Regions from separate parts of the Serratia surfactantfaciens genome, predicted to be linked through region 1. Evidence: predicted binding sites of a transcription regulator. Region 1 holds the regulator's gene; each other region holds the start of a gene.
What was found. Region 1 encodes Fur, which represses iron uptake genes when iron is present. Its sites were predicted from a motif close to ATAATAATGAGAACNACTATCAA; they were not measured.
Positions count from the first base shown of each region.

Region 1 (10,818 bases):
AAAAAGAGATCCGCCGCTTCGTGCGCACCGCGCTGGAGAGCGAAGGCCTGCGGGTGTTTGAAAGTGAAACCCTGCAACGCGGGCTGATTGAGGCCGGTACGCGCAAACCGGATCTGATCATCCTTGATTTGGGCTTACCGGATGGCGACGGGCTGAGCTACATCCGCGATCTGCGGCAGTGGAGCGCCATTCCGGTGATCGTGCTGTCTGCGCGCAACGCCGAAGAGGACAAAATCGCCGCGCTGGACGCCGGCGCCGACGACTATCTCAGCAAACCGTTCGGCATCGGCGAACTGTTGGCGCGGGTGCGGGTCGCGCTGCGCCGCCACTCCGCCAGCCAGCAGGAAAGCCCGCTGGTGAGCTTTTCGGAAATCACCGTCGATCTGGTCAACCGCCGGGTGCTACGCAACGACGAAGATCTGCACCTGACGCCGATAGAGTTTCGCCTGTTAGCGGAACTGCTGGCCAACGCCGGCAAGGTGATTACCCAACGCCAGCTGTTGAGCCATGTCTGGGGGCCGAACTACGTGGAACACAGCCACTACCTGCGCATCTACATGGGCCATCTGCGGCAGAAGCTGGAAGCCGATCCGGCCCGGCCCAAACATCTGCTGACCGAAACCGGCGTCGGCTATCGTTTCATGCCTTAACCCCGACGGGCGCGGTTTGCCGCGCCTTTACGCCGCCGGGCCCTTCTTCAAGCCAACCATAAATTCTTTAAACGCCTCGCGCAGCGGAGCGAACACCGGATGTTTGCGGTTTTCAATCATCACTTCGGAGAACAGTTTCAACCCTACCGCGAAGGCCGCGCTCTGTTCAGGGCCGAAGTTCAGATCGTCACGCGCCCGGATGCGCTCGACGATCTCGAGAATATCGTCGTGGTTAGTCACCTCAAAACTCAGCGGTGTTTTCTCGACGGGGTTGCCCTGGCGATCGCTCAGGGCTTCAACGGTAATGTTAAAACGGTGGCCGGGCATCAGTTCTTCTCCTGCTGCGTGGGTTGAATTTGCATTTCGCTTTCGATCGCCGCCACGGCGGTCAACAGCGCGGCGTTGATGCGCTCCACCTGCTGCGGCGTAAGATCGGCGCGCATCACGTTGCCGCGCAGCAGACTGCGCAGACGGTTCATGGCGTCGTAAATGCCTTCCGCCAGGTTGCCGTGCCGATGATGCTCGCGGCCGGCGCCCGCCAGACGCGCCAGAATGACTTCAACTACCTGTTGATGCTTTTGCAGCTCGCCCTCGCCCGCCGTGGTGATGCGGTAGCTTTTGCGGCCGTTGCCGGTGGTGAGCGGTTCGAGAAAGTCCTGCTCTTCCAGCAGCGTCAGCGTGGGGTAAATCACCCCCGGGCTCGGCACGTACAGGCCGGAAGAGGCTTCTTCGATCGCTTTGATCAATTCGTACCCGTGGCTGGGCTTGCGCGCCACCAGCGCCAGCAGTACCAGGCGCAGATCGCCGTGTTCGAACAGGCGATGACGCCCGCCGCGGCCACCGCGCCCGCCTCGGCCATGCTCTTCGCCGTCGCCGCCGAAGTGATGGCGCCCGCCGCGATGATGGCGGCCATCGCCTGCTTCGCATTCATGGTGGTGGTGGTGATGCCGGTGCAAACCTAATCGATGAAACATGGTGTGATACCTCGCTTTAACAGTGAACATCAATACGAGGTTGTTTAGATATATCTAAACAGCGTCGATAACGCTAATCTAGATCGATATATCTAAATTCGCAAGCCTGCGCCGAGAAAAAGATATATCTAAATTACAGGCATAAAAAAAGCGCTGTAAAAACAGCGCTTTTTATCAGACAAGAACAGCGATTATTTGGCGGAAGCCAGCACTTCGCTGACGATTTCGACCGCTTCGTGCTCGATTTTCTCGCGGTGTTCCGCCCCGAGGAAGCTCTCGCAGTAGATCTTGTATGCCTCTTCGGTACCGGAAGGACGGGCCGCGAACCAGCCGTTGTCGGTCATCACTTTCAGGCCGCCGATCGAAGCGCCGTTGCCCGGCGCAGCAGTCAGACGCGCGGTGATCGGGTCGCCCGCCAGGGTATTGGCCTTGACCATCTCCGGCGACAGCTTGGACAGCGCCGCTTTTTGCGCCGCCGTCGCCGGCGCCTGGATGCGGTTGTAGCTTGGCGCACCGAAGCGCTTGGCCAGATCGTCATAGTGATGCTGTGGATTTTCACCGGTTACCGCGGTGATTTCAGCCGCCAGCAGACACATGATAATGCCGTCTTTGTCGGTCGACCAAGGTTGGCCGTTGAAGCGCAGGAACGAGGCCCCGGCGCTCTCTTCGCCGCCGAAGCCCAGGCTGCCGTCGAACAGGCCGTCCACGAACCACTTGAAGCCGACCGGCACTTCCACCAGCTTGCGGCCCAGATCGGCCACCACGCGGTCGATCATCGCGCTGGACACCAGCGTTTTACCTACCGCGACATCGGCGCCCCACTGCGGGCGGTGCTGGAACAGGTAGTTGATGGCCACCGCCAGATAGTGGTTCGGGTTCATCAGGCCTTTCGGCGTGACGATGCCGTGGCGGTCGTAATCCGGATCGTTGGCGAACGCCAGATCGAATTTGTCGCGCAGCGCCAGCAGGCCGGCCATCGCCGACTCGGACGAACAGTCCATGCGGATGATGCCGTCGTGGTCCAGGTGCATAAAGCGGAACGTCTGATCGATGGAATCGTTCACCAGCGTCAGATCCAGCTTGTAGTGCTCCGCCACGCGTTGCCAATAGGCGATGCCGGAACCGCCGAGCGGATCCACGCCCAGCTTCAGACCAGCGCGTTGGATGGCCGGCATGTCGACCACCTCAACCAGCCCTTCGACATAAGGCTGCACCAGATCTTTGGCGTGCAGATGGCCGCTGTTCCAGGCCTTGTCCAGCGACTGGCGCTGAACGCCCTTCAACTGCTGCGCCAGCAGGTCGTTGGCGCGCTTTTCGATCACCGACGTCAGGTTGGTGTCGGCCGGGCCGCCGTTCGGCGGGTTATACTTGATGCCGCCGTCTTCCGGTGGGTTATGGGACGGCGTAATGACGATGCCGTCGGCTTGCGCGCCGCCACGGCGGTTGTGGCACAGAATGGCGTGCGATACCGCTGGCGTTGGCGTGAAGCCGTTGTTTTCCTGCACGATCACATCGACGCCGTTGGCGGTCAGCACTTCCAGCACGGAAATGAAGGCCGGTTCGGACAGCGCATGGGTGTCCTTGCCCACATAGCATGGGCCGGTAGTGCCCTGCTGATGACGAACTTCAGCGATCGCCTGGGCGATGGCGAGGATGTGCGCTTCGTTGAAGCTGTGGCGCTGCGCGCTGCCGCGGTGGCCGGAGGTGCCAAATTTCACCGCATGTGCGGGATTGCCGGCTTCCGGTTGCAGCACATAGTACTGCGACGTCAGCTGGGCTACGTTGATCAGATCGCTTTGGCGGGCGGGCTGCCCGGCACGTGGATTATTCGCCATCGACATATCTCCCTCATCCCTGTCGGTGACCGGGCAATATGTCGCGCACGGCCATCATGACGGGCTGTTCGCTAAATTAGACGGTACCGCAAACTTTCTCGATCAGTTCCGCCGGGAACTGCATGGCCTGCATGATGTGTTCGATCATGCTGCGTTTGCGGCCGGTATTGGTATTGGTGATCACCCAGTAAGGGGTGCCCGGTACATGCTTCGGCTTGGTGTGCGTGCCGTTGGCCAGCAGGGTCTGCTGATCGCCGGCGAAATAGGTGCGGGTACGGCCGGTCAACGCCTCGGTGGCAGCGGCGAAACCGGCGGCATCGAGGGTGTACAGCGTGGACAGCACCAGCATGAAACGGTTGACCGCTTTGTTCTGCTCGGCGTATTCATCCGACAGCAGCAGTTCGCGCATGGCGCGCACGCGATCGCGCGGACGCTGCGCCGGGGCCGCCTTTTCCAGCTCGACGGACTGCGACGCACTGGCGGCAGGCAACGCGCGCACCGGCTGACCGGCGGTGAATTTCAACATGCGGCGTAAAATATCGGACGCGCTTTCACCGATGTGTTGCGTGTGGCTGGCAATATAACGGTAAAGCTCTTCGTCGACTTCAATAGTTTTCATCTTTATCCAATACTGTTTTTTCTACTTAGAACCTGAAGCCAGATCCTGCATTCAAGCCATGGGATTATAAGGTTAAAAGCGCTGGAGCGAACACAACAATGTGCCTCCGGACGGCAAATGCAGACTAATACCTATAGCCGGCACTGCCAAGCCCGCGCCGCGAAAATTCCGCATGATTCATCGTGCGATTCAATCATGATACCCTAATCTGAATCTCTCTCAGTATGAACTTCGCCATGAAATTACATTATCAACTGCTGGCCGCCGAGTCAGATGCGCTGCCGGTGCTGCTGATCCACGGGCTGTTCGGCAATCTGGACAACCTGGGCGTGCTGGCACGCGATCTGCACCAGCAGCACAGCGTGATCAAAGTCGATCTGCGCAACCACGGCCTCTCCCCGCGCGCCGACGACATGAACTACCCCGCCATGGCGCAGGATCTGCTGGCGCTGCTCGACGAACTGCAGCTGGATAAAGCGATCGTCATCGGCCATTCGATGGGCGGTAAAGCGGCGATGGCGCTGACCGCCATCGCGCCGGAGCGCATCGCTAAGCTGATCGTCATCGACGTGGCGCCGGTGGATTACCAGACTCGCCGCCACGATGAGATCTTCGCCGCGCTGAAGGCCGTCAGCGCCGCCGGCATCACCCAACGCCAGGCGGCCGCCCAGCTGATGCGCGACTATCTGCAGGAAGAAGGCGTGATCCAGTTCCTGCTGAAGTCCTTCCACAATGGCGAATGGCGCTTCAACCTGCCGGTGCTGATCGAACGCTACGAAGACATCACCGGCTGGCAGGACGTGCCGGCCTGGCCGCACCCGACGCTGTTCATTCGCGGCGGCCTGTCGCCGTACGTGCAGGACAGCTATCGTGCGGACATCGCCCGCCAGTTCCCGCAGGCCCGCGCCCATGTCGTCGCCGGCACCGGCCATTGGGTGCACGCCGAAAAACCGGACGCGGTGCTGCGCGCCATCCACCGTTTCCTCGACGAAGCCTGAAAAATACGCTCATCTGGCGAAAAAACGCGCTAAAGATAACGGCTTAGCGCGTTTAGCCCGCAGTTAGGCATTGTCGCCGCTCCATCTGCTGGGGTAATATGGCGCGCTATAATTTTGCCGCCGCGCCAGCGCGTTCGCGAACGCCGGTTCGGGGGTGAATTTGGGTTAGGGTTTATTGGCCCGAAGTGTGTTAACCGATGCCTCCGGAAGCGTGCGAGCGCTTTTTGATGCAAACTCCCTTGCAGTACCGCTACCTATGGCAAAAGAACAAACGGATCGCACGACGCTGGATCTGTTCGCAGATGAACGCCGTCCGGGGCGCCCGAAAACCAACCCGCTTTCCCGCGATGAACAGCTTAGAATCAATAAGCGCAATCAGTTACGGCGCGATAAAGTGCGTGGATTGCGGCGCGTAGAGCTGAAAATCAACGCGGATGCGGTGGACGCCCTGAACAAATTGGCGGAACAGCGCAACATTAGCCGCAGCGAACTCATCGAGCAGATGCTGTTGGCGCAACTGGCGGAAGAACAGCCGGAACATTGATCTCTTCGGCCGCACGCGCGGCGCGGCGTTAAGGACAACGCCGGATCGACCACGCTTTTCTTCATTCTCCGGCATCGCATAAATGCGATAAAACCCCGGCGCCACTTTCTGGCATGATACGCATTTACCGGCAAGAGACTGCGCCTGTCGGCGCCCGCCCCCGTGGCGAAAGGCTCTTGTCATGGCATCATTTTAATCGGCGTCAGCGGCGGCAGTGCTGGCATCGAGTAATGCAATTACTTGAATTTAAAGGTTATACGCGATATGGCTACTGTAGGCATTTTCTTTGGCAGCGACACTGGCAATACCGAAAACATTGCCAAAATGATCCAGAAAATTCTCCAGAAACAGTTTGGCGACGACGTCTCTGAAGTACACGACATCGCTAAAAGCAGCAAAGAAGACCTGGAAGGGTTCGATATCCTGCTGCTGGGTATCCCGACCTGGTACTACGGTGAAGCGCAGTGTGACTGGGATGATTTCTTCCCGACGCTGGAAGAAGTCGATTTCAACGGCAAACTGGTGGCGCTGTTCGGCTGCGGCGACCAGGAAGACTACGCGGAATACTTCTGTGACGCGATGGGCACCATCCGCGACATCATTGAACCGCGCGGCGCGGCCATCGTGGGCCACTGGCCGACCAAAGGCTACCACTTCGAGGCCTCCAAAGGCCTGGCGGACGACAACCACTTCATTGGTCTCGCGATCGACGAAGACCGCCAGCCGGAGCTGACCAACGAGCGCGTCGATGCCTGGGTCAAACAGATCGTCGAAGAGCTGAGCCTGGCCGATATCGTCGGCTAAACGCCGCAACTGGCGAAAGGTTGAACAAAGGCCCTGTAAAGTGCATAGTGTGCGCACAGGGCCATCATCGGCAGCAGGGATTGCTGCGATAGAAGCTACAGATTTGTAACTTCCCACCCCGTCAAGGTAGACTGAGTTATCGGTTTATCCCACCCATCAAGGCGTTGCATGCAAAACATGCAATAGTGCAATTATATCTTTGTTAACAACCGGCGGTTTCCATTTAGTACAACCGGTTCTATAATGAGACGCATTAACTCTTTGTGCCGACCGATGCCACAGGCGAGTACGCCTCAACTTGATTAGCATAGTAACAGGACTGAATTCGCATGACCGACAACAACATCGCATTGAAGAAGGCCGGCTTAAAAGTCACGCTTCCGCGACTCAAAATCCTGGAAGTACTGCAAAATCCGGAATGCCATCACGTCAGTGCGGAAGATTTGTACAAAAAACTGATTGATATGGGCGAAGAGATCGGCCTGGCAACGGTTTATCGCGTACTGAACCAGTTTGACGATGCGGGCATTGTGACACGTCACAATTTCGAAGGCGGCAAGTCCGTGTTCGAACTGACCCAACAGCATCACCACGATCACCTGATTTGCCTGGACTGCGGCAAAGTGATCGAATTCAGTGACGAATCCATCGAAGTGCGCCAGCGTGATATCGCCAAGCAGCACGGCATCAAGCTCACCAACCACAGCCTGTACCTGTACGGCCACTGTGAAACCGGTGACTGCCGCGAAGACGAAACGCTGCACGACAAGAAATAAGCCTGACTGGCTATGAAAAACCGCCTCACCCTGAGGCGGTTTTTTTATGCTTGCTGAACGGTGAGCAAAAAAATCCCCGGACCAGCCGGGGAAAGATCATGTCATGAAATACTACAATTGCAGCGGCACTGCGACTCCACGTACTGCTCTCACTTTCACGTCCGCTTCACGCCGACACGCGCAGAGGCGGACGCATTCCCCCTTCGTTAAGCGGCCCGCCGCCATGACGACAGGCCGATGCGCCGGGCTTAGACCTTCTCGGCGCGGCTGTAACGTTTACCGTCGGGACTGACCGAACGCACCTGCACCTCACCCGATACCGCCGGCTTGGCCTTGGCGTCATAACGCTGCCACTGCTTGCCGCCGTCGGTGGAATACTCGATGCCCAATCCCGGCAGCGCGATATTCGCCTCCAGCTTGCCGCCCGCTACGCGTGCGCCGGGCACCGGCAGACGATAAGCGACGCCACCTTTGTCCAGCTTGGCCAGTTCACGCTGGCCCAGGATATTGGCGAAGCGCAGCCAGTCTTTCTCCAGCGCCTTGGTGTCGACAAAGTGGGTCTCCCCGCCTTTGTATTCGCGGCCGGCGCGATAGTCCTGCTCCCAACCGGCGCGGTGCCAGGCGCGTTCGGCCACCGACAGCGCGCGCGGGAAGATCATGTATTCCATCTGCGGATCGGTGCGCTGGGTTTCGCTCCACAGCTGAGCGGACAACCCGTAGGCTCCCGGCCACGGCTTGTCGCTCTTGGCGTTGAAGTGGTTGCCGTCGCGATCGACCGAGGTTTCCGCGTTCTGCGGCATGTTGTCCGGCGCGAAGCTGAACACCTTGCGCTCGTCGCTGAAGCGAGTGCCCCAGTAGTAACCGCGCTCGTCCGGGTTCACCTCGTAAGGGAAGTCCATGTAGACGTAGTCCGGGTTGGAGACCACCACTTCATACCCTTTATTGGCCCAATCGTTGACGCTGTCGAAACCGCCCCAGTACAAGGTATCCCAGAAGTTGACGCCCACGCGCGAGGTGGCGAACGACTTCGCGCTCTCGGCGTCTTTCAGGCCGTCCTGCCAGGCCTGCATTCTGTCGATGCCGTGCGCCTTCACCAGCTTGCTGACCTCCTGGCCGAAGTAGCTCGGTAAGTGCTCCATGTCGGCCACCTTGCCTTCTTTGATCATCGTCTGGCAAACCTGCGACTTGGCCCACGGCTTGTCTTCGTTGCTCTGGTCGATGACGCCTTTACCCGGCTCCGGTTTCGCCTTGTCGGTATAGCCGGCGCCCAGGCGGATGTTTTTCGCCTCGTCGCCGCCGAAGTGCCAGGTTTTGATCGGCTGCCCGGCTTCTTTATGCATCTGGGCGATCTCGCCGATCACCTTGTCGACAAAGCGCTGGGAAGAATCCAGGCACGGGTTCAGGTAACTCTGGCGGTTAAAGAACTGCACGGAGGTGGTATTGGAGGTATCAGTCGGATCCACCAGGCGGAATTCGTTGGCCTCCTGCTCTTTTCCGGCGGCATGCAGCTTTTTATAGCGCGCCTCCATCGACACCACCGCGGCGCGGGCGTGCGCCGGCATGTCGATCTCAGGGATCACTTCAATCTGGCGCGCCTGGGCGTATTTGATGATGTCGATATAGTCCTGACGGCTGAAGAAACCACCGTAGACATCCGGCCCCTGGCCGTACTGCGGCAGCAGGCAGGTGGTTTCGCTCAGATCGTGGCAGCGCTGGCCGCCGACTTCCGTCAGCTCAGGCAAACCGGGGATCTCGATACGCCAACCTTCATCATCACTCAGGTGGAAGTGGAATTTGTTGAGCTTGTAGGCCGCCATCTGATCCAGCAGACGCAACACCGCATCCTTCTTATGGAAGTTGCGCGCCACGTCGAGGAAAATGCCGCGATACTGGAAGCGCGGCGCGTCGCTGGCGTCCAATGTAGCAATCTTGCCGCTGCCGTCGGTCGGCACTAACGACAGGATCGACTGCAACCCATAGAATACCCCGGCCTGATCGAAGCCGATCACCCGCGCCTCTTTTTTGCCGATCTTCAGCTCATAGGCGCCCGGCACCGCCATCGCGCCTTTAAACTTGCCCGGCTGGATATCGGTCTTGATCGGATAGCCGTTGGCCTGAACCGGCACGCCCAGCAGCGCAAAGCGCTGGTTGACGACGTCCGCCGCCGGCTTGACCAGCGTGCTCAGATCCGGCGAGACCCCTTTGCGCAGATCGGCGTCCTGCGCGTGGACCTTCACCTGCATCGGCGTCGGCACGATCTGGCCGCGCAGCGCGCCGGCGGGCAGCGTCTGCAGCTCGGCATTGCTGACAAAGCGCGAAGCCGGCGTCATCAGAATGTTTTTGTCGTCTTTGGTGCGCTTCCACTGATCGCCGGTGAACGGCGCCACGAACTGGTCCAGGTTTTCGGTGTCGGTATTCGCCAGCATTTTCGGTTTGGCGTCGCCGGACGTGGCATACCAGCGCGGCAGGAAGTCATTTCTAAACAGCTGCCAATATTCGGCGACCACCGGGATTTCCACCGCCTTGCCGGCAGGGAAACCGCTGAATTTGGCGGTCGGTTCCAGCTTGTACAGATCGCCGGTGAGGTGGGCTATCTTGAACTGATCGTTATCCACCCGCAGGGTCTGGCGCGGGCTGTGGAAATAGATGACCCAGTCCTTGCCGTCGATAGCCTGGCCGTCGTTGCTGAGGGTGAACAACACCCGGTTGCAAGAGGCCCAGTCGGCGCCCAGCGCCGCGCAATCCACGCCGTTTTCGCCGGCGCGGTTATCCAGCATTTTCACGTTCAGCTTCAGCTGGCTCAGTTGATCCACCAGCTGTTGATCGGCCATGGCGTTTCCCATGCCGCCCAGGAATCCCATCGTTGCCGTCAAGGCGGCAAGCGCGCTCAGTTTGAATGCGTTCATGTTCTCGTCCTTCTTAATTATTGTTATCGCGAATTTCTTGCCACAGCTTGCCGCACTTGGCGTCGTAAGCCTGACCGTTACCGCTGTGCACCGCCATAATGCAGTTCTGATAATCCATCACCCGCACCGTTTCCTGCGCGGCGAACTGCTGGTGCTGCTTCTCTTGTTTCAACACGTTCAGCACCGCCTTGCAGGGCTGCAGACGCTCCGGCGAACCTTCGGCGGTGTTGATGCAGGCGCTGTAAGCCTGCTTCAATTTGGCGTCTTCCGGCGGCGCGGCGGGTTGCGCGCAGGCGCTCAAGGCCGCGGCGGCCGCCAACATCAGCATGATTTTTTTCATCGTTGAATTCCCTTAACTGCCCCCGGCCGCAAGGCCGGGGAACGCATCAGAAGATGGTGAATGGCGCGATGACCATGAACTTGACGTCTTTCTCGTCCTGGAAGATGTTGCCGTAACCGCCGCCCCAGCTCGGGATGTTGGTGTGGTTGTCATACTGGGTGTAGTGCAGCTTGATCAGCGTGCCCTTGGCGCGCCCTTCCTGGATGGTGTACATCGCGTCCAGGCTCCAGGCGCTCTCTTTCAGGCGCTGGCTCTGATCGTAGATCGGGTTGGTGCTCGGCTTGGCGTCCCAGGCGTAGACATAAGAGCCGCCGACCGCCATGCCCGGCAGGTTCCAGTTGCTGAGGTCATACATCACGCCGGCGTACAACG
Region 1 is NZ_CP016948.1:582,458-593,275, reverse strand. Features, by position in the region: gene kdpE (two-component system response regulator KdpE) at 1-650, shown strand, start outside; gene ATE40_RS02780 (DUF3861 domain-containing protein) at 678-977, opposite strand; gene ATE40_RS02775 (PadR family transcriptional regulator) at 977-1,624, opposite strand; gene pgm (phosphoglucomutase (alpha-D-glucose-1,6-bisphosphate-dependent)) at 1,816-3,459, opposite strand; gene seqA (replication initiation negative regulator SeqA) at 3,536-4,078, opposite strand; gene ybfF (esterase) at 4,303-5,076, shown strand; gene ybfE (LexA regulated protein) at 5,333-5,620, shown strand; gene fldA (flavodoxin FldA) at 5,885-6,424, shown strand; gene fur (ferric iron uptake transcriptional regulator) at 6,754-7,200, shown strand; gene ATE40_RS02740 (beta-N-acetylhexosaminidase) at 7,449-10,106, opposite strand; gene chiQ (ChiQ/YbfN family lipoprotein) at 10,120-10,446, opposite strand; gene chiP (chitoporin ChiP) at 10,493-10,818, opposite strand, start outside.

Region 2 (10,818 bases), 1.3 Mb from region 1:
GGCGTTTTTCCTGTTGCCCGAATCGCGTAAACCCAGCTCCCGCACCGCCGAGAAAATCCGGCTTAATCCCTTTTCTTCATTGCGGCGATTGCACGGCAAGCCGGGCCTGCTGCCGCTGGCCGGCATTTACCTGATCATGGCGCTGGCCTCTCAGGCGCCGGCTACGCTGTGGATTTTATACGGTCAGGATCGCTTCGGCTGGAGCATGATGTTGGCGGGCCTGTCGCTGGCCGGTTACGGCGCCTGCCACGCGCTGTCGCAGGCCTTTGCCGTCGGCCCGCTGGTCGCACGGCTCGGCGAGCGCAAGGCGCTGCTGATCGGCCTGGCCGCCGACGCGCTGGGCATGCTGCTGCTGTCGATCGCCACGCGCGGCTGGGCGCCGTTCGTCCTGCTGCCGTTGTTTGCGGCGGGCGGCATGGCGTTGCCCGCGCTGCAGGCGCTGATGGCGCACAAGGTGGACGACGACCATCAGGGCGAGCTGCAGGGGACACTGTCCAGCATGGGCAGCCTGATCGGCGTCGCCGGGCCGCTGGTAGCGACGGCGCTGTACGCCGCCACGCGCGATGTCTGGCCCGGCCTGGTCTGGGCGCTGGCCGCCGCCCTGTATCTGCTGGCCCCGCCGCTGCTGGCACGTTCGCGCGCCAGGGATATGGCGCCGTAACTTTGCCAATCTTTAGCTTTGGAAAGCAAAAACCGGCATTTTGCCGCCGGAATAAGCTGACCTATGCTGACACTGTGTGATGAAACGCGTTTTCATGGCATGTCTTCCGGAACGTTTTGCTTTAATTTGTTCGTCGTGAACTCTGGGCCGCCCCTGACTGGTGCGGCTTTTCTTTTGCTTCGGCAGTGCCAGCGGCGGTGAATTTTGCTATGTTAACCTGCAGATAAGCTTCCCGTTTCCAGCCGCCGGACCGACTCATGTTCACCCATAAAGCAATCGCCGAGCTCAACGCCCTGGAGCTGATGGTTTATAACTACGTCAGCAAACACAAAAATCAGGTGATGTACATGACCATCCGCGAGCTGGCGGAGGCCGCCGGCGTGTCCACCACCACCGTGCTGCGGTTTTGCAAAAAAATGGGCTGTGACGGCTATTCGGAATTTCGCATCCGTTTCAAACTGTACCTCGAGCAAAGCGACGCGCCGCCGATCGATTCCGGCATCGGCGAAATCCTCAGCTTTTTTAAAAGCGTCAGCAACGAAGAGTTTAATCAGCTGATCGATCAGGCGGTGCAGCATATCGCCGCCGCCGAGCGAATTATTTTCGTCGGCATCAGTACGTCAGGCGCATTGGGGAAATATGGCGCGCGTTTCTTCTCCAACGTCGGGAAATTCAGCACCCATATCGACGATCCTTATTATCCGGTCAACAGCGATATGTATAAAAACGCGGTGGCGATCATGCTGTCGGTCTCCGGCGAGACCGAAGAGATCCTGCGGTTGGCGAGCCAGTTCAGCCTGCACCACTGCAAAATCATCAGCATCACCAACAACGAAACCTCTTCACTGGCGCGGCTGGCGGACTTTAACCTCTCTTACCACGTTCCGCAGCATTTGATCGGCGGCCATCATAATATTACCACGCAGATCCCCGTGCTTTACATTATTGAAACCATCGGTAAACGGCTCGGGCATATTAATTCGGCAAAATAAAACAGGCTGTTTTTTTATTGTGACAAATCACTTTTCACGGTGATTTGTTATATCGTGACATTTCTTTCGGTATTGGTACTCTATTCTCAACGCAGCGTGATTACCCTTCATTAAATAAACCGATGAGACATTGACGATGAAACAGTTGCCGAAGGATTTTCTGTGGGGGGGCGCGGTCGCCGCGCACCAGGTTGAAGGCGGTTGGGATCGGGGCGGCAAAGGCCCAAGCATCGCCGACGTGCTGTCCGGCGGTTCGCACGGCGTCGATCGCGTGATGACCGACGGGGTGCTCGATGGCTACCGTTACCCCAACCATGAAGCGGTGGACTTCTACGGCCGCTACAAACAAGACGTGGCGCTGTTCGCCGAGATGGGGTTCAAATGCTTCCGCACCTCGATCGCCTGGACGCGCATCTTCCCGAACGGCGACGAAACGGCGCCGAACGAAGCCGGCCTGCAGTTTTACGACGATCTGTTCGATGAGCTGCTGAAATACGGCATCCAGCCGGTGATCACCCTGTCCCACTTCGAAATGCCTTACCATTTGGTGAAAACCTACGGCGGCTGGAAAAACCGCCGGGTGGTGGAGTTTTTCGTGCGCTTTAGCGAAGTGGTGATGCGCCGCTACCGCGAGAAGGTGAAGTACTGGATGACCTTCAACGAGATCAACAACCAGAGCAACTACCGCTACCCGCTGTTCGGCTACTGCTGTTCCGGCGTGGATTACACCCAGGAAGACAATCCGGAGCAGGCGCTGTATCAGGTGTTGCACCACCAGTTCGTCGCCAGCGCGCAGGTGGTCAAACTCGGCCATCAGATCAACCCGGAGTTCAAGATCGGCTGCATGCTGGCCTGCGTGCCGTTCTATCCTTATTCCTGCAAGCCGGACGACGTGATGTACGCCGTGGAGGCGATGCACCAGCGCTATCTGTACACCGACGTGCAGATGCGCGGCTACTACCCAAGCTATCTGCTGCGCGACTGGGAACGCAAAGGGCTGAAGATCGAGATGCAGCCGCAGGACGCCCAGATCCTGCGCGAGGGCTGCACCGACTACATCGGCTTCAGCTATTACATGAGCAACGCGCTGCAGGCCAACGCGGTGGAAGGCAGCGACGGCATGTTCGGTTTCCCGGGCAATGTGCCGAACCCGCACGTCAAGGCCTCCGACTGGGGTTGGCAGATCGATCCGGTCGGGCTGCGCTACTCGCTGAACGTATTGTATGAACGCTACCAGAAGCCGCTGTTTATCGTGGAAAACGGCTTCGGCGCCTTCGACAAGGTGGAAGCGGACGGCCAGATCAATGATGACTATCGCATCGACTATCTGCGCGCCCACATCGAAGAGATGAAAAAAGCGGTGATTGAAGACGGCGTGGATCTGATCGGCTACACCCCTTGGGGCTGCATCGACTGCGTGTCGTTCACCACCGGTGAGTACAGCAAACGCTACGGCTTTATCTACGTCGATAAACACGACGACGGCACCGGTACGCTTGAGCGCTCGCGCAAGAAGAGCTTCGACTGGTACCGCCGGGTCATCGCCAGCAACGGCGAACAGCTGTAACGGCGCGGCAGACGATCAGGGGCGATGTTCGCCCCTTTTTTATTGCGCCTTATTCCGCCGTCTGCCCGGCGGTGAGGTACTTCGCCATTTCCACCGGCGGCACCATGCCGCCGCCGGTCGCCCACACCAGATGCGTCGCCTGCGCCAGACTCTCCGCGCTCACGCCTTGCCCGCTCAGTGGTTGCGCATTGGCCGCCATGCGCCACGGCCCGGCCATGCCGGCCAGCGCGGACGGCTCCAACTGGATATGTTCGTGCCGATCCAACAACCCGAGCAACGCGAACATCTCCTCGTCGCTCAGGGTGTAAAACGCGCTCAGCAGGCGTTCCATCGCCCGGCCGACAAAGCCGGAGGCGCGCCCCACCGCCAATCCGTCCGCCGCTGTGCGGTTGTCGATGCCGAGATCTTGCACCGCAATCCCGTCATGCAGCCCGCTGTAAACCCCGAGCAGCATGCAGGGCGAATGGGTCGGCTCGGCGAAAACGCAGTGAACGTGATCGCCGAACGCCAGCTTGAGGCCAAACGCCACGCCGCCCGGCCCGCCGCCGACGCCGCACGGCAGATAAACGAACAGCGGATGCTGCGCGTCCACCACGATGCCCTGTTCGGCGAACTGCCGCTTCAGGCGGCCGCCGGCCACCGCATAACCGAGGAACAGGGTTTGCGAGTTTTCATCGTCGATAAAGAAACAACGCGGATCGTTCGCCGCCTGTTTGCGGCCCTGCTCCACCGCCACGCCGTAATCTTCGGCGTATTCCACCACCGTCACGCCGTTGTCGCGCAGCTTCTGCTTCTTCCACGCCCGCGCATCCGCCGACATGTGCACGCTGACGTCAAATCCCAGGCGGGCGCTGATGATGCCGATGGATAATCCCAGATTGCCCGTCGATCCGACGGCGATACGGTATTGGCTGAAGAACTGACGGAACTCGTCGGAAAACAACCGGGCGTAGTCATCACCGGTCTGCAGCAGCCCCGCCTCCAGCGCCAGCTTCTCCGCGTGCGTCAGCACTTCATAGATGCCGCCGCGCGCCTTGATTGAACCGGAGATCGGCAGATGACTGTCCTTTTTCAACAGCAGTTTCCCACCCAGAGTTTGCCCGTAGCGGCGATCCAGCGCCTGCTGCATGGCGGGGATCGCCACCAGTTCGGATTCGATGATCCCGCCAGTGGGCTGGGTTTCCGGGAAGGCCGCGGCGAGATATGGCGCAAAGCGCGCCAGGCGCTGCTCGGCTTCGACCACGTCGGCGGCGCTCAGCCCGACATGAGGCAGCCCTGCGGCCAGCGTGGTCGCACGCGGATTGAACCAGGTGATCGGCTCAAGAGCAACCATGCGTTGCAGCAGCGGATGCTGCGCGATCCACGGTTGAATCTGTGATTGGTGCATAAGTGTCCCTGACTGAGTTGGCATTGCCGTCACCATGCCGCGAACGCCGGCGGCTGACAAATGATAAATTCTGCTCTTGAGATGCAACAGATTGATGCAAACCCGGCGCTACCCGGCGGCGACGCCAAACAACATGCCGACGCCGGAGGAGACCGCCATCGCCAGGGCGCTCCAGATGAGGATGCGCGCGACGCCCGGCAAGATCGGCGCCCCGCCGGTTTTTGCGGCGATGCCGCCGAGCACGCCGAGGGAAATCAGCGCCGAGACCACCAGCGCCGGCCGCGTCCAGTCGAGCGGCGCCCACAGCGCCACCAGTAGCGGCAACAGCGCGCCGAGGGAGAAACTCAGCGCCGACGCTAACGCTGCCTGCAGCGGCCGGGCGCGCGTGGCGGAGGAAATGCCCAGCTCGTCGCGCGCATGCGCCTCCAGCGCATCGTGCGCCATCAGCTTTTCCGCTACCTGCCGGGCCAGCGCCGGATCCAGGCCGCGATGCACGTAGATTGACGTCAGTTCACGAAACTCCCCCGGGTAGTCTTCAAGCAGCTCCGCCTGCTCCTCAGCCAGGGCAGCCTTTTCGGTATCCGCCTGCGACGATACCGACACATACTCGCCGGTGGCCATCGACATCGCGCCCGCCACCCACCCGGCGACGCCGGCGATCATCAACGCGGAATGCGAGGCGCTGGCCGCCGCCACGCCCAGCAGCAGGCTGGCCGTTGAGACAATGCCGTCGTTGGCGCCGAGCACCGCCGCCCGCAGCCAGCCGATGCGCTCAATACTGTGCCGCTCTCGGTGCATCCGTTCTCTCCTTCTCGATCTTGCCGCTAGTCTCGCGCCGCCGCTTCCAGGCCGGCGATGTCGATTTTGCCCATCAATAGCATCGCTTCCGTCACCCGCCGCACGCGGGCGGCGTCAGGGTCGTTCATCAACTCCGTCAGACGCCGCGGCACAATCTGCCAGCACAGCCCCCAACGATCGCGCAGCCAACCGCACTGCTCCGCCTCGCCGCCTTCGCTCAGCGTATCCCACAGCCGGTCGACCTCCGCCTGATCGTCGCACTCCACCATCACGGAGAAACTGTGGTTGAACGGATCCAGCGGCCCGGCTTCGATCGCCGCGTAGCGCTGGTCGCCCAGGGTGAAGGAGGCCAGCTTCACGCTGCCGGCCGGGCCGCTCGGCGTATCCGCCGGCAGATCGGAAAACCAGTTCACGGACGAACCGGGAATCAGCGCGACATAGCAGTTCAGCGCCGCCTCCATGTCTTTTTCAAACCACAGATGTTGCGTAATTCTGGCCATCTGCGCCTCCTTCACTCATCAAGGATTGGCGCGAACCCGCCAAAGATCATGCGCTTGCCGTCAAACGGCATCTCGCCCAGCGCCTTCATGCGCGGATCGCTCATCATTTTCTCGTTGGCGGCGTCGCGCACCGCCTTGGAGGGATACTCGATCCAGCTGAACACCACCACTTCGCCTTCCTGCGCCTTCACCGCGCCGCGAAAGTCGGTCAGTTTGCCGTCGGGCACATCATCACCCCAACACTCCACGATGCGCGTGGCGCCAAACTCTTTGAACAATGGCACCGTTGCAGCCGCCAACCGGTGATACGCCTCCTTGTTGGCGGCCGGCACCGCCACCACAAACCCGTCGATGTATTTCATCCTGGCATCCTCTTGTCTGTTTAAGGACAGTCGGTTTAACGCAGGCGGAGTTGCCTGCACCCCCTACCAGTTTAGACGGCGGGGGCGCTGCGCGGATCGCAAGTTAGCGGCCGGGGGCCGGCGGCGGGTAAGACTCAGGCGTGGCGACCCGGTTGCGGCCGGCATTTTTTGCTTTGTATACCGCCAGATCCGCCAGTTTCAGCAGATCCGCCAGGCTATGGCCGGAACCGCCCGTACAGGTCACCATGCCGATGCTGACGGTGATCTGCAGCGGATGGCCGGCCGGCATGGTGATCGACTCCGCTTCGATGCGTTGCCGCAGCCGTTCGGCCAGCTGCAATCCCTGCTGAGGCTGGCCGAGCGTCGAGACGATGGCAAACTCTTCGCCACCCATGCGGCCAAATAGATCATTGACGCTCAGATCGGCGGCGATCGCGCGGGTAAAAGCCATCAGCGCCTGATCGCCGCCGGCGTGGCCGAAACGGTCATTAATCGATTTGAAATAGTCGATATCGAGCATCATGACGCAAACCAGCTCGCCTTTTTGGTCAATCACCCGTTCGCCGCGCTGCATAAACGCATTGCGCGTCAACACATGCGTCAACGCGTCGTGATTCGCCACATGCTCCAGGGTGCGCAACAGCGCATTGCGCGCATAGTTCATGCTGGCGACGGCGATCGGCCCCAGCGCCAACAGCGCAATGCCCAAACGCATCGACACCGCGTTCTGCAACACCTTCATATCGAGCGTCGTGCTCAACAGCCCGAAATCGATCGCCAGATGGCACCACAGCACATAAACCAGCACCGCGATCATGGTGCTGAACAGTGAAAAGGACATCGCCAGCCACAGCAGCACCGGCATTGGAAAGATCACCGCGCCGGGCCCGCCGATCAGCACGCTGCAAACCGCCGCCAGCGCCAGCAGCGCCAACACCGCAAGTTTTTGCCCCGCCTGCGGCCATTGGCTGCGCTGCATCAGCATGGCGCAAGCCGCGCGCAGGCGATGTCGCCAATCGATGGGAAACACCAGAATGAACGGCATCAGCGTGACGTAATTGGTGAATTCGGACGAGAACCACAGCGCCAGGGAGGTCAAATAGGGTCTGCCGAACAGCCACTGAGAGGCGACGGCGCCCGCCACGCCGGTGACGGCAGCGGCGGCCAGGCAGATGCCGAACAGATACATGCTGGAGGCGCCGCGCTGCAACATGCGCGCCGGTGGCGACAGCCGCATGAACAGCCAATACCCTGCCACCACGCCGGAAAGATTGGCGGCATTCAACAGCAGCGCCTTTTCCAGCGAACTGCCGGTCAACAGGTCCGCCGCCAGATAGCCCAGCACCGCCATGCCCCAGCCGGCGCAGGTGGCCCACTGCGGGCGGCGCACCAAAACGGCCAGCAGCACGGCGTTTACCGGCCAGAATATCGCCAGAAAGCTGCCGGGACGGCTCACGATACCCAGCAGGCACAGCGCAAACACCAGCAAAAAGATGAGGGTCGCGGGCCAGATTTTACGGGTATCGGACAACGGGATGGTTTGCATCTTGGATCCAGAGACTTTCGCTAGCGTAAAGTGACAGTCTTTTCGCGTCACAACCGTCGAACAAGGAGAACACACACGGCCGACCCGGCTATATTGCCAGTTTTGCCAGCGCGGGCATCTGTTTATTCATCAAGGGAAAATATATTTGTGTATCAATATATTGACGGCAACCAGCTACCAGACGCAGAAACTGCCGAAACGCTGCCGTCACCTCGATCTTTGTGGCCAATCCGGCGAATTTATACCGGCAAAACCGCCATGCTTTTCACTGATGGCAAAATAAAATCTTGCAATGCGCGAAGGGCGCCAACTTCCTCTATCTAATTTCATCAAATGATAATTATAATGATAATCGTTACTATTTATTATTTTACCATGGAATGATATGCGCCAGTCAGTTCTTCGCCACCCCTACAAAAGCAAAAAAAATCCCATTCTGCGTACGCTGCCCCTGTTTGCCGGCCTGTTTCCCGCCCTGACGATCGCCGCCGTGACCGACGCTAAATCGGAGGAGTCCATCACAGTAACCGCCGCCCCGCTGCCTGCCGGCAGCTATAGCGCCGATACCGCTTCGACCGGCAGCAAAACCGCAGCGCCGATCGCCGAGGTGCCGCAATCGATCAGCGTTGTCACCTCTCAGGTGATTGACGACTTCCAGGTCAAAAGCGTCAATGACGCGATGAAGTTCGTCAGCGGCGTCACCCAGGGCAACACACTCGGCGGCACCGAGGACGGCTTTGTCAAACGCGGTTTTGGGGTCAACTCCGACGGTTCGGTGTTCATCGACGGCGTACGCAGCAACCAGGGGTTGAGCATGGACGCCACCACCGAACGCGTCGAGGTGCTGAAAGGCTCCGCTTCACTGCTTTACGGTATCCTCAGCCCTGGCGGCATCATCAATCTGATCGGTAAAAAACCGCAGTATGACTGGAACACCCGCATCAGCGGCGCCACCAACAGCTTTGGCGGCGGCAGCGGCAGTGTCGATGTCACCGGCCCGCTGGGCGGCGGCTTCGCCTTTCGCCTGATCGCCGAACGTCAGCACGCGGATTACTGGCGCAACTTCGGCAGCGACGAACACACGCTGCTCGCCCCCTCGCTCAGTTGGTTCGGCGACAAAGCCTCCTTTAACATCGCCTACAGCGAATATAAATACGACATTCCTTACGATCGCGGCACCGCATTTATCGACGGTAAACCGGTCGATGTGCCCTACAACCGCCGGCTTGATGATTACGCCAACCGCGCCTGGGGCAAAAACAAACGCCTGAGCGCCCATTATGAATACGCGCTGGACCCGATCTGGACCACCCGCGTCAACTACGCGTGGCTGCAGCGCCGTTACGACAGTAACGAAGTGCGCGCCACCGCCGTCGATACCACGACCGGCATCGTTTCGCGCCGCGCCGACGCCAACCGAGGCTTTAATCACCAGACCCACTACTACTCGTGGGATCTGACCGGCTCGCCGGAGGTATTCGGCATGCAGCATGACCTGCTGCTGGGCGTGGACTACGAGAAAAACCAGACCTATAAGGCGTATTCCTATCGCGGCAAGGTGTCGAAGACCTTCAACATGTACGATCCGACGTATGGCGAAACGCCTGTCACTGACAGTACGACCTACAGCGACGCGGCGAGCAATCTGCGCGCCACGCTGTTCAGCCGCTCTCTGTACGCCAAGGACAGCATTCATCTCACCGAGCGATGGATCGCGGTGCTGGGCGCGCGCTATCAGTCGTATTATCAGAACAACAGCAACGGTTTCCGGCAGCCGAAAAATACGCTCAATGACAAAGATGACCAGTTCTTGCCGCAGGCGGGACTGGTGTATAAGTTGACGCCGAGCCTGTCGCTGTACGGCAACTACAGCCGTTCCTTCACGCCATCCACCGCCATCGACGACAATGGCAACGTCGCCACGCCGGAAACCGGCACCACTTATGAAGTGGGCGGCAAATGGCAAGTCACCCCGGCGTTTGACGCCACGCTGGCGCTCTATCGCATCGATGAAAGCAATATGTCGATCTTTATCAACGGCGTGACCCGCAGCATTCCCAAAGCGCGCTCCACCGGCGTCGAACTGGAGTTGAACGGCGAAGTGGCGCGCAACTGGGATCTCACCGCCAACTACAGCTACGACAAGACCGAAATCGTTGAAGACAATCTCAACCCGGCCAACGTCGGCAATCGGCTGGTCAACGCCCCGACCAACATGGGCGGCCTGTACCTCAGCCACCGCATGACGTTGCCGGTGGTGCCCGGCGAGGTGCGCGTTGGCGGCGGCGCACGCTACGTCGGCCGCCGCGCCGGCGATCCGGAGAACAGCTTCACCATGCCGGCCTATACCGTGGCGGATGCGTTTGTCGCCTGGGACAGCAAACTGTTGGGGAAACATACTCAGCTGAAGCTGAATGTGAAAAACCTGTTCAACCGCGAATATTATGCCTCCAGCGCCGGCAATTTACGCGTGATTGAGGGGGAACCGCGCAGCCTGAGCCTGCAGGCGACGGTCGATTTTTAACCTGCCGATTGTCGGGCGCCGTTTGGCGCCCGTATTCATTTCACCGGGTGTCAAAGCGCCTTGCGATACATCACAAATCCGGGACGATCCGCCACCTTGTCATACAGCAGCATCGCCGTCTGGTTGGTTTCATGGGTATTCCAATAGACGCGCGGCAACCCCAGCTGCTGCGCACGCTCGTAAACCGCCGCGATCAGCGCCCTCGCCACCCCTTTACCGCGCACCGCCTCTGCGGTGAACAGATCCTGTAGATAGCAGTTGGGCTGCAGCTGAATGGTGCTGCGGTGCAGAAGATAGTGCGTTAATCCAACCACCTGCCCCTGATGCTCGGCGACTAGCGCGTACATCGGCTCGTAGGCGTCGAAAAAACGCCGCCAGGTGGTTTGCGTCACCTCGTCCGGTAACGCCGTTGCCCCCTCCCGGCCGTAAAAGGCGTTATACCCCTGCCACAGCGCCAGCCAGGCGGCGTAATCCCGTTGTT
Region 2 is NZ_CP016948.1:1,923,423-1,934,240, forward strand. Features, by position in the region: gene tet(41) (tetracycline efflux MFS transporter Tet(41)) at 1-661, shown strand, start outside; gene ATE40_RS09145 (MurR/RpiR family transcriptional regulator) at 919-1,653, shown strand; gene ATE40_RS09150 (6-phospho-beta-glucosidase) at 1,784-3,220, shown strand; gene ATE40_RS09155 (D-serine ammonia-lyase) at 3,270-4,607, opposite strand; gene ATE40_RS09160 (VIT1/CCC1 transporter family protein) at 4,716-5,405, opposite strand; gene ATE40_RS09165 (VOC family protein) at 5,432-5,905, opposite strand; gene ATE40_RS09170 (DUF1428 domain-containing protein) at 5,917-6,267, opposite strand; gene ATE40_RS09175 (GGDEF domain-containing protein) at 6,371-7,813, opposite strand; gene ATE40_RS09180 (TonB-dependent siderophore receptor) at 8,199-10,337, shown strand; gene ATE40_RS09185 (GNAT family N-acetyltransferase) at 10,388-10,818, opposite strand, start outside.
Region 2: the regulator Fur is predicted to act here: its motif matches at 8,147-8,169, upstream of ATE40_RS09180 (TonB-dependent siderophore receptor).

Region 3 (10,818 bases), 1.2 Mb from region 1:
ATACAGCCAGCCGCAGCGGCCGCTTTGCTGCATCAGCACCGAAATATCCTCGATCGCGAAGTGATAATTGAGTTTGAAGCACGGCGAGCGCGGCTGAGTGACCTGGATCAGCGCCTCACCCCAGCGGAAGATGTCGCCCATAAACACGTTGTGCTCGGTCAGCCCTTCGGTGGAGAGATTCTCGCCGAAGGCCGGGGCGCAAAACTGCTCCGCCTGCGCCGGAAACTGCTCGCGCCAGTGGAGGTAATGCTCGCGCGGGTAGTGGCACAGCGCGCGGTCCGGCCCGCCGTGATAGCTTTTCTCCGCCTGTTCGTCACCTTCCAGGCCGAGCGGCGTGAGCCGGATGGCGCCATCCACCTGGCGCTTGGCGATGGCGCTGGGGCGCCCGCCTTCATAGGGTTGAATGCTGCCGATGTAAACGTCTGGGTGATGCATGTGCGCCTCCGTGTCTCGCGTCGAGGGCTCAGCATAGCCTGAGTTGCGCCGGGGGGACATAACAACCCGCCCGAAATAATCAGGCGGGCGGCGGGGCGTCAGAAGGTGGTCCAGTTCTCTTCCGCTGCGGCGTTGGCGGCCGCGGGTTTGACGACCGGCGCTTTCGGCGCGGCGGCTTTGGCGGCGACGGGCTCGGTCTGTTCCGCCAAGCGGAACACCGAAACGCTCTGCAGCAGCATCTCCGCCTGCTCTTCCAGCGAATCGGCGGCGGCGGCGGACTCTTCCACCAACGCGGCGTTCTGCTGGGTGGTGTGGTCCATTTCTACGATCGCCTGGCCAATCTGGGCGATGCCGCGCGTCTGTTCATCGGAGGCGGCGGCGATCTCGGCCATGATGTCGCGCACGTGGGTAACCGAGCGGACGATCTGCTCCATGGTGTTGCCGGTGCTTTCCACCAGTTCGGTGCCGGTTTTCACCCGGCTGACCGATTCGGCGATCAGCCCTTCGATCTCTTTGGCTGCCTGGGCGCTGCGGCTCGCCAGGCTGCGCACTTCGCTGGCAACCACCGAGAAGCCGCGGCCCTGTTCGCCGGCGCGTGCTGCTTCCACTGCGGCGTTGAGCGCCAGGATGTTGGTCTGGAAGGCAATACCGTTGATCAGGGTGGTAATTTCGGCGATACGCTGCGAACTGCTGGAGATATCGCGCATGGTGCTGACCACGTTTTCCACCAGCTTGCCGCCCTGCTGCGCGGTCTGCGAAGCGTCGGTGGCCAGCTGATTGGCGTGATGGGCGTTGTCGGCGTTCTGTTTCACCGTGGCGGTCAGCTGTTCCATGCTGGCGGCGGTTTCCTCGACCGCTGCCGCCTGCTGTTCGGTACGGGAAGAGAGATCGGTGTTGCCGGCGGCGATTTCCGCCGAGGCGGTGGAAACCTGGCTGACGCCCATCTGGATCTTTTCAATCATGGTGCGCAGATTTTGGCTCATCGCCGCCACCGCGTTCAGCAGCTGCCCCAGCTCATCGCGGCGGGTGCTGGTCTGCGCCTGGCGCAGGTCGCCGCTGGCGATGCGTTCCGCCATCGCCAGCGTGCTGTGCAGAGGACGGGTGATCTGCAGCGTGATGCGCCAGGCGATAAGGACCCCGGCGATGATGGCGATCAGGGTGGTGATGCCCATCTGCAGCTGCGCCAGATTGATGTTGTTGCGCGTTTGCACCAGCTCGTCCTGCATAAAGGCGTTCACCAGCGTGCCGATCGCCTGCGCGCGTTCGCCGAGCTGCCGGCTGATCTGTTGCTCGTGCTCATAGGCCGGCAGGTAGGCCGCAATGCGGTTTTTGTAATCGTCCAAAGCGGCCAGCAGCGGCTGCAGCTGCGGGCGCTGCGCGTCGCTGACCCGGCGGCTCAGGGCGTTGGCCGCGTCACGCGCGTCGTCAATGGCCGCCATCAGCGGCGCCTCGGTTTCCTTGTTCAGGCTCAGTAGCAGGCCGCGCGCGCCGTAGCGCACCTGGGTCAGCTTTTGGTTCAGCTGGATAAAGGCCAGCTGCAGATCGCCGTTGGTCAGCTGACGTTCCACCTGGCTCAGGCTGGCCTGCACTTCCGACATGTTCCAGCTCTGGCGCACCGCATCTTTGGCCGCCACCGCCTGCTCAAAGACTTTTTGCTGCTGCTGGTATTCCCCGATCAGCGTCACCAGACGCTGCAGATCCTTGCGGCTTTGGGCGTCCCAGTCCAGCGCCTGCCCCTGGTCTATCAGTTTGACGGCGTTGTCGATATTGGCGCGATTGTTCTGAATATATTCCGGCTGGTAGGTCTGGCCATACATGGCGCGGTTGTATTTGGCCTGATTGATCTCCTCGTTCAGCCGGTTGCTGAAGTCGATGCGATCGGCGCGGGATTCGATGATGTGCAGGTATTGCGCTCCGGTGCCGGCGATGACGACCGCCAACAGCAGCAACAGCGCGAAGCCGAGACCGAGCTTTTTACCTACGGTGAGATGAGTGAACTTTCCTGCCAATGCTTGCAATGCCGCCATAGCGTTTTTCCTTCTCCGGGCGAACGTCAATTGAACAAACCATCGGCAAGAAGTGGTCAAACTTTAGCGGATTTCAGGCAAAAAAATACCCGCCGGCGGCGGGCATCTTCATCAGCGGGGGCGAATTACTTCTTCGCAGCGAAGCGTGCGGCCGCTTCGTCCCAGTTGACCACGTTCCAGAACGCCTTGATGTAGTCAGGGCGTTTGTTCTGATATTTCAGGTAGTAAGCGTGTTCCCACACGTCCAGACCGATGATTGGGAAACCGGAAGCGCCGGCGACGGCTTCGCCCATCAGCGGGCTGTCCTGGTTGGCGGTAGACACCACGGCCAGTTTGCCGTCTTTCAGCACCAGCCAGGCCCAACCGGAACCGAAGCGGGTGGCTGCGGCTTTCTCGAACTCTTCCTGGAATTTCTCAACGCTGCCGAAATCGCGCTCGATGGCCGCTTTCAGATCGCCGCCCAGCGTGGTGCCGGTTTTCAGGTTTTTCCAGAAGAAGCTGTGGTTGGCGTGGCCGCCGGCGTTGTTGCGCATGAAGGTGCGTTTGTCGGCAGGCACTTTATCCAGATCCTGGATCAGCTCTTCAACGCTGTATTTGGCCAGCTCAGGGTAGGCTTCCAGCACGGTGTTGGCGTTGTTGACATAGGTCTGGTGGTGTTTGGTGTGATGGATTTCCATCGTCTGCTTGTCGAAATGCGGTTCCAGTGCGTCGTAAGCGTACGGCAGGGATGGCAGTGAATAACTCATAATCATCATCTCCAGTGGTGTATGGGCGGCGCAAAGGGCGAGCACCGCGTAAGCAGTCGGATCATTATAGTTAATTAAATGATATTGAAAATGATTATCAATGCCCTGTGAAGTGTGTGGTTAATGAACAAATCGCTGCGTTAACAGACTGATAGAAAAGAAGCCTTGAGCGCCACCTGATGCCCTCGCGCCGACATGTTGGTTACTCTCTATACTGTAGAGAGCGCCGGGCCTGTACAGACGCCGAAATGTATCGAAATGTGCCAATGCGTTCACTGAATGAGCACGAGTGTGTAACAACCACAAGCACGCTGTGGTAATATCGCCGCGTCGCGTATCAGCATAACAACAGTGACATTAGCGCTCTGCCGTTTTTGGCGAAGAGCGCCATTTGAACAATGTGACAATCGAGAGTAAAGGAGACCCCCATGCAGGTCAGCAGAAGGCAGTTCTTTAAGATCTGCGCTGGCGGTATGGCAGGAACGACGGTGGCCGCGCTGGGCTTTGCCCCTGAAGTGGCGTTGGCGGAAACCCGGCAGTACAAACTGCTGCGCGCCCGCGAGACCCGTAATACCTGTACGTATTGTTCCGTCGGCTGTGGGCTGTTGATGTACAGCCTTGGTGATGGCGCCAAAAACGCCAAAGAAAGCATTTTCCATATCGAAGGGGATCCGGATCATCCGGTAAACCGCGGCGCGCTTTGCCCGAAAGGTGCCGGCCTGGTTGACTTCATCCACAGCGAAAGCCGCCTCAAGTACCCGGAATACCGGGCGCCAGGGTCGGACAAATGGCAGCGCATCAGCTGGGACGACGCCTTTACCCGCATCGCCAAGCTGGTGAAAGAAGACCGTGACGCCAACTTCATCAAAACCAACGATCAGGGCGTTACCGTCAACCGTTGGCTGACCACCGGCATGCTGTGCGCCTCGGCCGCCAGCAACGAAACCGGTTTTCTGTCGCAAAAATTTAGTCGCGCTCTCGGCATGCTTGCCGTAGATAACCAGGCGCGTGTCTGACACGGACCAACGGTAGCAAGTCTTGCTCCAACATTTGGTCGCGGTGCGATGACCAACCACTGGGTTGATATCAAGAACGCGAATTTGATTATCGTCATGGGCGGTAATGCGGCGGAAGCGCATCCGGTGGGGTTCCGCTGGGCGATGGAAGCCAAAATACACAACAATGCCAAGCTGATCGTGATCGATCCGCGCTTTACCCGAACCGCATCGGTGGCGGACTTCTACACGCCGATCCGCTCCGGGACCGACATCGCTTTCCTGTCGGGCGTGTTGCTGTATCTGATGACCAACAACAAATTTAACCGCGAGTACGTCGAGGCCTATACCAACGCCAGCCTGCTGGTGCGGGAAGACTTTGCCTTCGAAGACGGCTTGTTCAGCGGCTACGACGCGGAAAACCGCAAGTACGACAAAACCACCTGGAACTACCAGTTCGACGAGAACGGCTTCGCCAAGCGTGACGTCACGCTGCAGGATCCGCGCTGCGTGTGGAACATGCTGAAGCAGCACGTGAGCCGCTACACCCCTGACGTGGTGACCAACATCTGCGGCACGCCGAAGGACGATTTCCTCAAGGTGTGCGAATACATCGCCGAAACCTGCGTGGCAGATAAAACCGCGTCGTTCCTGTACGCCCTGGGCTGGACTCAGCACTCGGTTGGCGCGCAGAACATCCGCACCATGGCGATGATCCAGCTGCTGCTCGGCAACATGGGCATGGCGGGCGGCGGCGTCAACGCGCTGCGCGGCCACTCCAACATCCAGGGTCTGACCGATCTCGGCCTGCTGTCGCAGAGCCTGCCGGGCTACATGACGCTGCCGTCGGAGAAACAGACCGATCTCGAGACCTACCTGAAGGCCAACACGCCGAAGGCGCTGCTGCCGGGCCAGGTGAACTACTGGGGCAACTACCCGAAATTCTTCGTCAGCATGATGAAGACCTTCTACGGCGACAAGGCGCAGAAGGACAACAGCTGGGGCTTTGACTGGTTGCCGAAGTGGGACAAAGGCTACGACGTGCTGCAGTACTTCGAGATGATGGCGCAGGGCAAGGTCAACGGTTACTTCTGCCAGGGCTTTAACCCGGTAGCGTCGTTCCCGAACAAAAATAAGGTGGTGGCTTCACTGTCCAAGCTGAAGTTCCTGGTGACCATCGATCCGTTGAACACCGAGACCTCCAACTTCTGGCAGAACCACGGCGAGTTCAACGAAGTGGATCCGTCGCAGATCCAGACCGAAGTGTTCCGCCTGCCGTCCACCTGCTTCGCCGAAGAGAACGGCTCGATCGTCAACTCCGGCCGCTGGCTGCAGTGGCACTGGAAAGGCGCGGACGCCCCGGGCGAAGCGCTGAACGACGGCGAGATCCTGGCGGGCATCTTCAGTCGCCTGCGCGAGATGTATGCGCGCGACGGCGGTGCGGTGCCGGAGCAGGTGCTGAACATGCGCTGGGACTACCTGACGCCGGACAACCCGGCGCCGGAAGAGGTGGCGCAGGAGAACAACGGCAAGGCGCTGGCGGATCTGCTGGATGCCGACGGCAAAGTGCTGGTGAAAAAAGGCGAGCTGCTCAGCTCGTTCGCGCAGCTGCGCGACGACGGCACCACCGCCAGCGGCTGCTGGATCTTCGCGGGCAGCTGGACGCCGGCCGGCAACCAGATGGCGCGGCGCGACAACGCCGATCCGTCTGGCCTCGGCAATACGCTGGGCTGGGCCTGGGCATGGCCGCTCAACCGTCGCATCCTGTACAACCGCGCCTCGGCGGACCCACAGGGGAAACCTTGGGATCCGAAACGCCAGCTGCTGGAGTGGGACGGCGCCAAGTGGGTCGGGGCCGATATCCCGGACTACAGCACCGCAGCACCGGGCAGCGATGTCGGGCCGTTCATCATGCAGCCGGAAGGCATGGGCCGCCTGTTCGCCACCGACAAGATGGCGGAAGGGCCGTTCCCTGAGCACTACGAGCCGTTCGAAACGCCGCTCGGCACCAACCCGCTGCACCCGAACGTGGTGTCCAACCCGGCGGCGCGCGTGTTCAAGGACGATCTGGCGGCGATGGGCAAATCCGACAAGTTCCCGTACGTCGGCACCACCTATCGTCTGACCGAGCACTTCCACTACTGGACCAAGCACGCGCGGCTGAATGCCATCGCGCAGCCGGAGCAGTTCGTGGAGATCGGCGAGAAGCTGGCGGAGAAAAAAGGCATCAAGCAGGGCGATACCGTGAAAGTCAGCTCCAACCGTGGCTATATCAAGGCCAAGGCGGTGGTGACCAAGCGCATTCGCACGCTGCAGGTGCACGGCCAGGAAGTCGACACCATCGGCATCCCGATCCACTGGGGTTACGAAGGGGTGGCGAAGAAAGGCTTTATCGCCAACACGCTGACGCCGTTCGTCGGCGACGCCAATACGCAAACGCCGGAGTTCAAGGCGTTCCTGGTCAACGTGGAAAAGGTGTAACGGAGACGAATTATGGCCATGCAATCTCAAGACATCATTCGTAAATCCGCCACCAATGGCTTCACGCCGGCGCCGCGCGCCCGTGACCACCAGGAAGAAGTGGCCAAACTGATCGATGTCACCACCTGTATCGGCTGCAAGGCCTGTCAGGTGGCCTGTTCCGAATGGAACGACATCCGCGACGAAGTGGGGCACAACGTCGGGGTGTACGATAACCCCGCCGATCTGACCGCCAAGTCGTGGACGGTGATGCGCTTCTCCGAGGTGGAGGAAAACGGCAAGCTGGAATGGCTGATCCGCAAGGACGGCTGCATGCACTGCGCCGATCCGGGCTGCCTCAAGGCTTGCCCGTCGGAAGGCGCGATCATTCAGTACGCCAACGGCATCGTCGACTTCCAGTCCGAGCACTGCATCGGCTGCGGCTACTGCATCGCCGGCTGCCCGTTCGACGTACCGCGCATGAACAAGGACGACAACCGGGTGTACAAGTGCACCCTGTGCGTCGACCGCGTGGACGTCGGCCAGGAACCGGCCTGCGTGAAAACCTGCCCGACCGGCGCGATTCACTTCGGCACCAAGGAAGCGATGAAGCAGGTGGCGGCGGATCGCGTCAGCGAGCTGAACACCCGCGGCTACCAGAACGCCGGTCTGTACGATCCGGCGGGGGTGGGCGGTACGCACGTGATGTATGTGCTGCACCACGCCGACAAACCGCAGCTGTACCACGGTTTGCCGGACAACCCGAGCATCAGCCCGGCGGTGACCTTCTGGAAGGGCGTGTGGAAACCCCTGGCGGCCATCGGCTTTGCCGCCACCTTCGCGGCGAGCGTGTTCCACTATGTCGGCGTCGGGCCTAACCGCGTCGAAGATGAGGACGAGCACGACGAGTCGCATGACGAGGAGACGCGCAAATGAGAAAGGAAAAGCCCATTCAGCGTTACAGCGCACCGGAGCGCATCAACCACTGGATCGTGGCGTTCTGCTTCGTGTTCGCCGCCATCAGCGGGCTGGGGTTCTTCTTCCCCTCCTTCAACTGGCTGATGAACATCTTCGGGACGCCGCAGCTGGCGCGCATTCTGCACCCGTTTGTCGGGGTGATCATGTTTGCCGCGTTCCTGCTGATGTTCCTGCGCTACTGGAAGCATAACCTGATCAACCGGGAAGATATCGTCTGGGCCAAGAACATCCACAAAATCGCCATGAACGAGGAAGTGGGTGATACCGGGCGCTATAATTTCGGCCAGAAGTGCGTGTTCTGGGCGGCGATTATCAGCCTGGTGCTGCTGCTGGCCAGCGGCGTGGTGATCTGGCGGCCGTATTTTGCGCCGTCGTTCTCCATCCCGCTGATCCGCATCGCGCTGCTGGTGCATTCGCTGGCCGCGGTCGGCCTTATCATCGTGATTATGGTGCACATTTACGCCGCATTGTGGGTAAAAGGCACCATTACCGCGATGGTGGAAGGCTGGGTGCCGGCGGCCTGGGCCAAGAAACATCATCCGCGCTGGTACCGTGAGGTCCGCGAGAAACGACAGGAAGACAAACCCTGATGAGTATCCGCATCGTTCCTAAAGAGCAGTTAGGGGCACAGCGTGAGAAGTCCACAACGGCGGAGAACATCCCGCCGTTACTTTTCGCCAACCTGAAAAGCCTCTACAGCCGCCGCGCCGAACGCCTGCGTCAGCTGGCGGTCGACAACCCGCTGGGCGACTACCTGAACTTCGCCGCCGAACTGGCGCAGGCGCAGCAGCATGCGCTGCACGACAATCCGCTGGAGCTCGATCTGAGCGAAGCGTTGGCGCAGGGCGCCGCCAGCGGCAAACCGCCGCTTGATCTGAGCGTGTTTCCGCGCAGCGAGCACTGGCGCAAGCTGCTGACGTCGCTGATCGCCGAGCTGCGCCCACAGGCGCCGGAGCACATTCTGGCGGTGCTGGACAACCTGGAGAAGGCCTCGGCGCACGAGCTGGAGCTGATGGCCGACGCCTTGCTCAACCGCGAGTTCGGCAAGGTGGGCAGCGAGAAGGCGCCGTTCCTCTGGGCCGCGCTGTCGCTCTATTGGGCGCAGATGGCCAGCCTGATCCCCGGCAAGGCGCGCGCCGAATACGGCGAGCAGCGCCAGTTCTGCCCGGTGTGCGGCAGCATCCCGGTCTCCAGCATGGTGCACATCGGCACCGTCAACGGCCTGCGCTACCTGCACTGCAACCTGTGCGAAAGCGAATGGCACGTGGTGCGGGTGAAGTGCAGCAACTGCGAGCAGACCCGCGATCTCAACTACTGGTCGCTGGACAGCGAGCAGGCGGCGGTGAAGGCGGAAAGCTGCGGCGACTGCGGCACTTACCTGAAGATCCTCTATCAGGAAAAAGACCCGCAGGTCGAAGCGGTGGCCGACGATCTGGCTTCACTGGTGCTGGACGCCCGTATGGAAGAAGAAGGCTTCGGCCGCAGCAGCATCAATCCGTTCCTGTTCCCGGCGGAGTAACCGCCCGGCCCCGTTCGCGCGGGGCCGGATGAGCAATTTCAGAACGGGCTTCTGGCATTCGCCCGGGCGAGTTGCTACGTTTAGGCCATGACGCGCCAAGCGAAAGGAACCACGATGTTAAACACCCTGGCAAAACTGACTGCGGTCGCCGTACTGGCGTTCGGACTGGCGGCCTGCGACAACAAGGACGACACCAAACCGGCGGTGCCGCCACCCGATACCAAGCCGACCGTGACGCAGCCCGCGCCACCGCCGCCGCCTGCGCCGGTAGAGACGCCACCTGCGCCGCCGGGGCTGAACGTGTCGCTGCAGAAGGGCAAAATCACCTTCGAACTGCCGCCGGGCTTCAGCGATCAGACGCTGAACAGCGGCATCATCAACGACAGCACCTCCACCATCCAGCGTTTCCTCGACGGCAAGTCGCGCCAGAGTGCGGTCTCGTCCGAAGTGATCCCGCCGGATGACATGAAGCTCAACACCAGCGACAAAATGCTGAAAGAGCTGGCGCAGAGCGCCATCACGGTGTTGGCCGAGCGTTATCAGAACATCCAGACCACCAAAGAAGAGAACTTCACCGTCGGCAAACAGAAGTTTCGCCGGGTAGATACCGAGCAGACCGTCAACGGGCAAAAAGTGGTTTCCACGCTGGTGTTGACGGTGTTCAACAAGCGGGTGGTAACGCTGCAAATGCTGTCGCCGGCCAAAACGCCGGAGGTGCATCAGGCGTTGGTGCAGCGGATTATCGATACTCTGACGGTGAAGTAAGGGCGCCGCGCCGCGGCCAGGACGAAGCGGAGGAGAACGGATGAAACTTATCGGCAGTTACACCAGCCCCTTTGTGCGCAAGATTTCCGTGCTGCTGCTGGAGAAGGGGATCGCGTTCGAATTCGTCAACGATCCGCCGTATGAGCCCGGCAGTCGGGTGAAGGAATGGAACCCGCTCGCCAAGGTGCCGGTGCTTATCGCCGACGACGGCGAGGTGTTTTACGACTCGCCGATCGTGGCCGAATACCTTGAGCTGCTGGCGGTGGAACCGGCGTTTTTGCCGGTCGAGCGCGCCGCTGCGCTGCGCGTTCGTCAGGTGGCGGCGCTGGCGGACGGCGTGACCGAAGCGGCGGCGACGCTGTTTCGCGAAAGCCGGCGCGCGCCGGAAAAACAGGACGAAAGCTGGATGCTGCGCCAGCGCGACAAGCTGACGCACGGCCTGGACGCGCTGGAAACGCTGGCGCGGGAAAAAGCGTGGCTCAATGCCGAGCGGCTGACGCTGGCGGATATCGCCGTCGGCTGCGCGCTGGGCTACCTCAATTTCCGCCGCATCCTGCCCAACTGGTGCGTCGAGCGCCCGGCGCTGGTCAAGCTGGCTGAACGCCTGTTCGCCCGCGAAAGCTTCGCCCGCACTGCGCCGCCCTGAGCTTTCTTTTCTCCCCCGCTGCGGCGGGGTTTTGCTATGCCGATACGTCTAAACTGAAAACCGAGCGACCATGAGCACTGAATCCCACCTTCTTTACAGCCAACTGCCCGCCATCGACCGCCTGCTGCGTGAACCCGCGATTGAACCGCTGGTGGCGCAGCATGGCCAGACGCTGATCGGCGAACTGCTGCGCCGGCTGCAGACCCAGGCGCGCGACGCGATCAAACAACAGCAACGCTTACCGGCC
Region 3 is NZ_CP016948.1:4,505,053-4,515,870, forward strand. Features, by position in the region: gene yiiM (6-hydroxyaminopurine reductase) at 1-435, opposite strand, end outside; gene ATE40_RS21075 (methyl-accepting chemotaxis protein) at 534-2,462, opposite strand; gene sodA (superoxide dismutase [Mn]) at 2,588-3,208, opposite strand; gene fdnG (formate dehydrogenase-N subunit alpha) at 3,637-6,684, shown strand; gene fdxH (formate dehydrogenase subunit beta) at 6,697-7,599, shown strand; gene fdoI (formate dehydrogenase cytochrome b556 subunit) at 7,596-8,231, shown strand; gene fdhE (formate dehydrogenase accessory protein FdhE) at 8,231-9,160, shown strand; gene ATE40_RS21110 (DcrB/PsbP domain-containing protein) at 9,275-9,925, shown strand; gene ATE40_RS21115 (glutathione S-transferase) at 9,966-10,571, shown strand; gene selA (L-seryl-tRNA(Sec) selenium transferase) at 10,642-10,818, shown strand, end outside.
Region 3: the regulator Fur is predicted to act here: its motif matches at 3,287-3,309, upstream of sodA (superoxide dismutase [Mn]).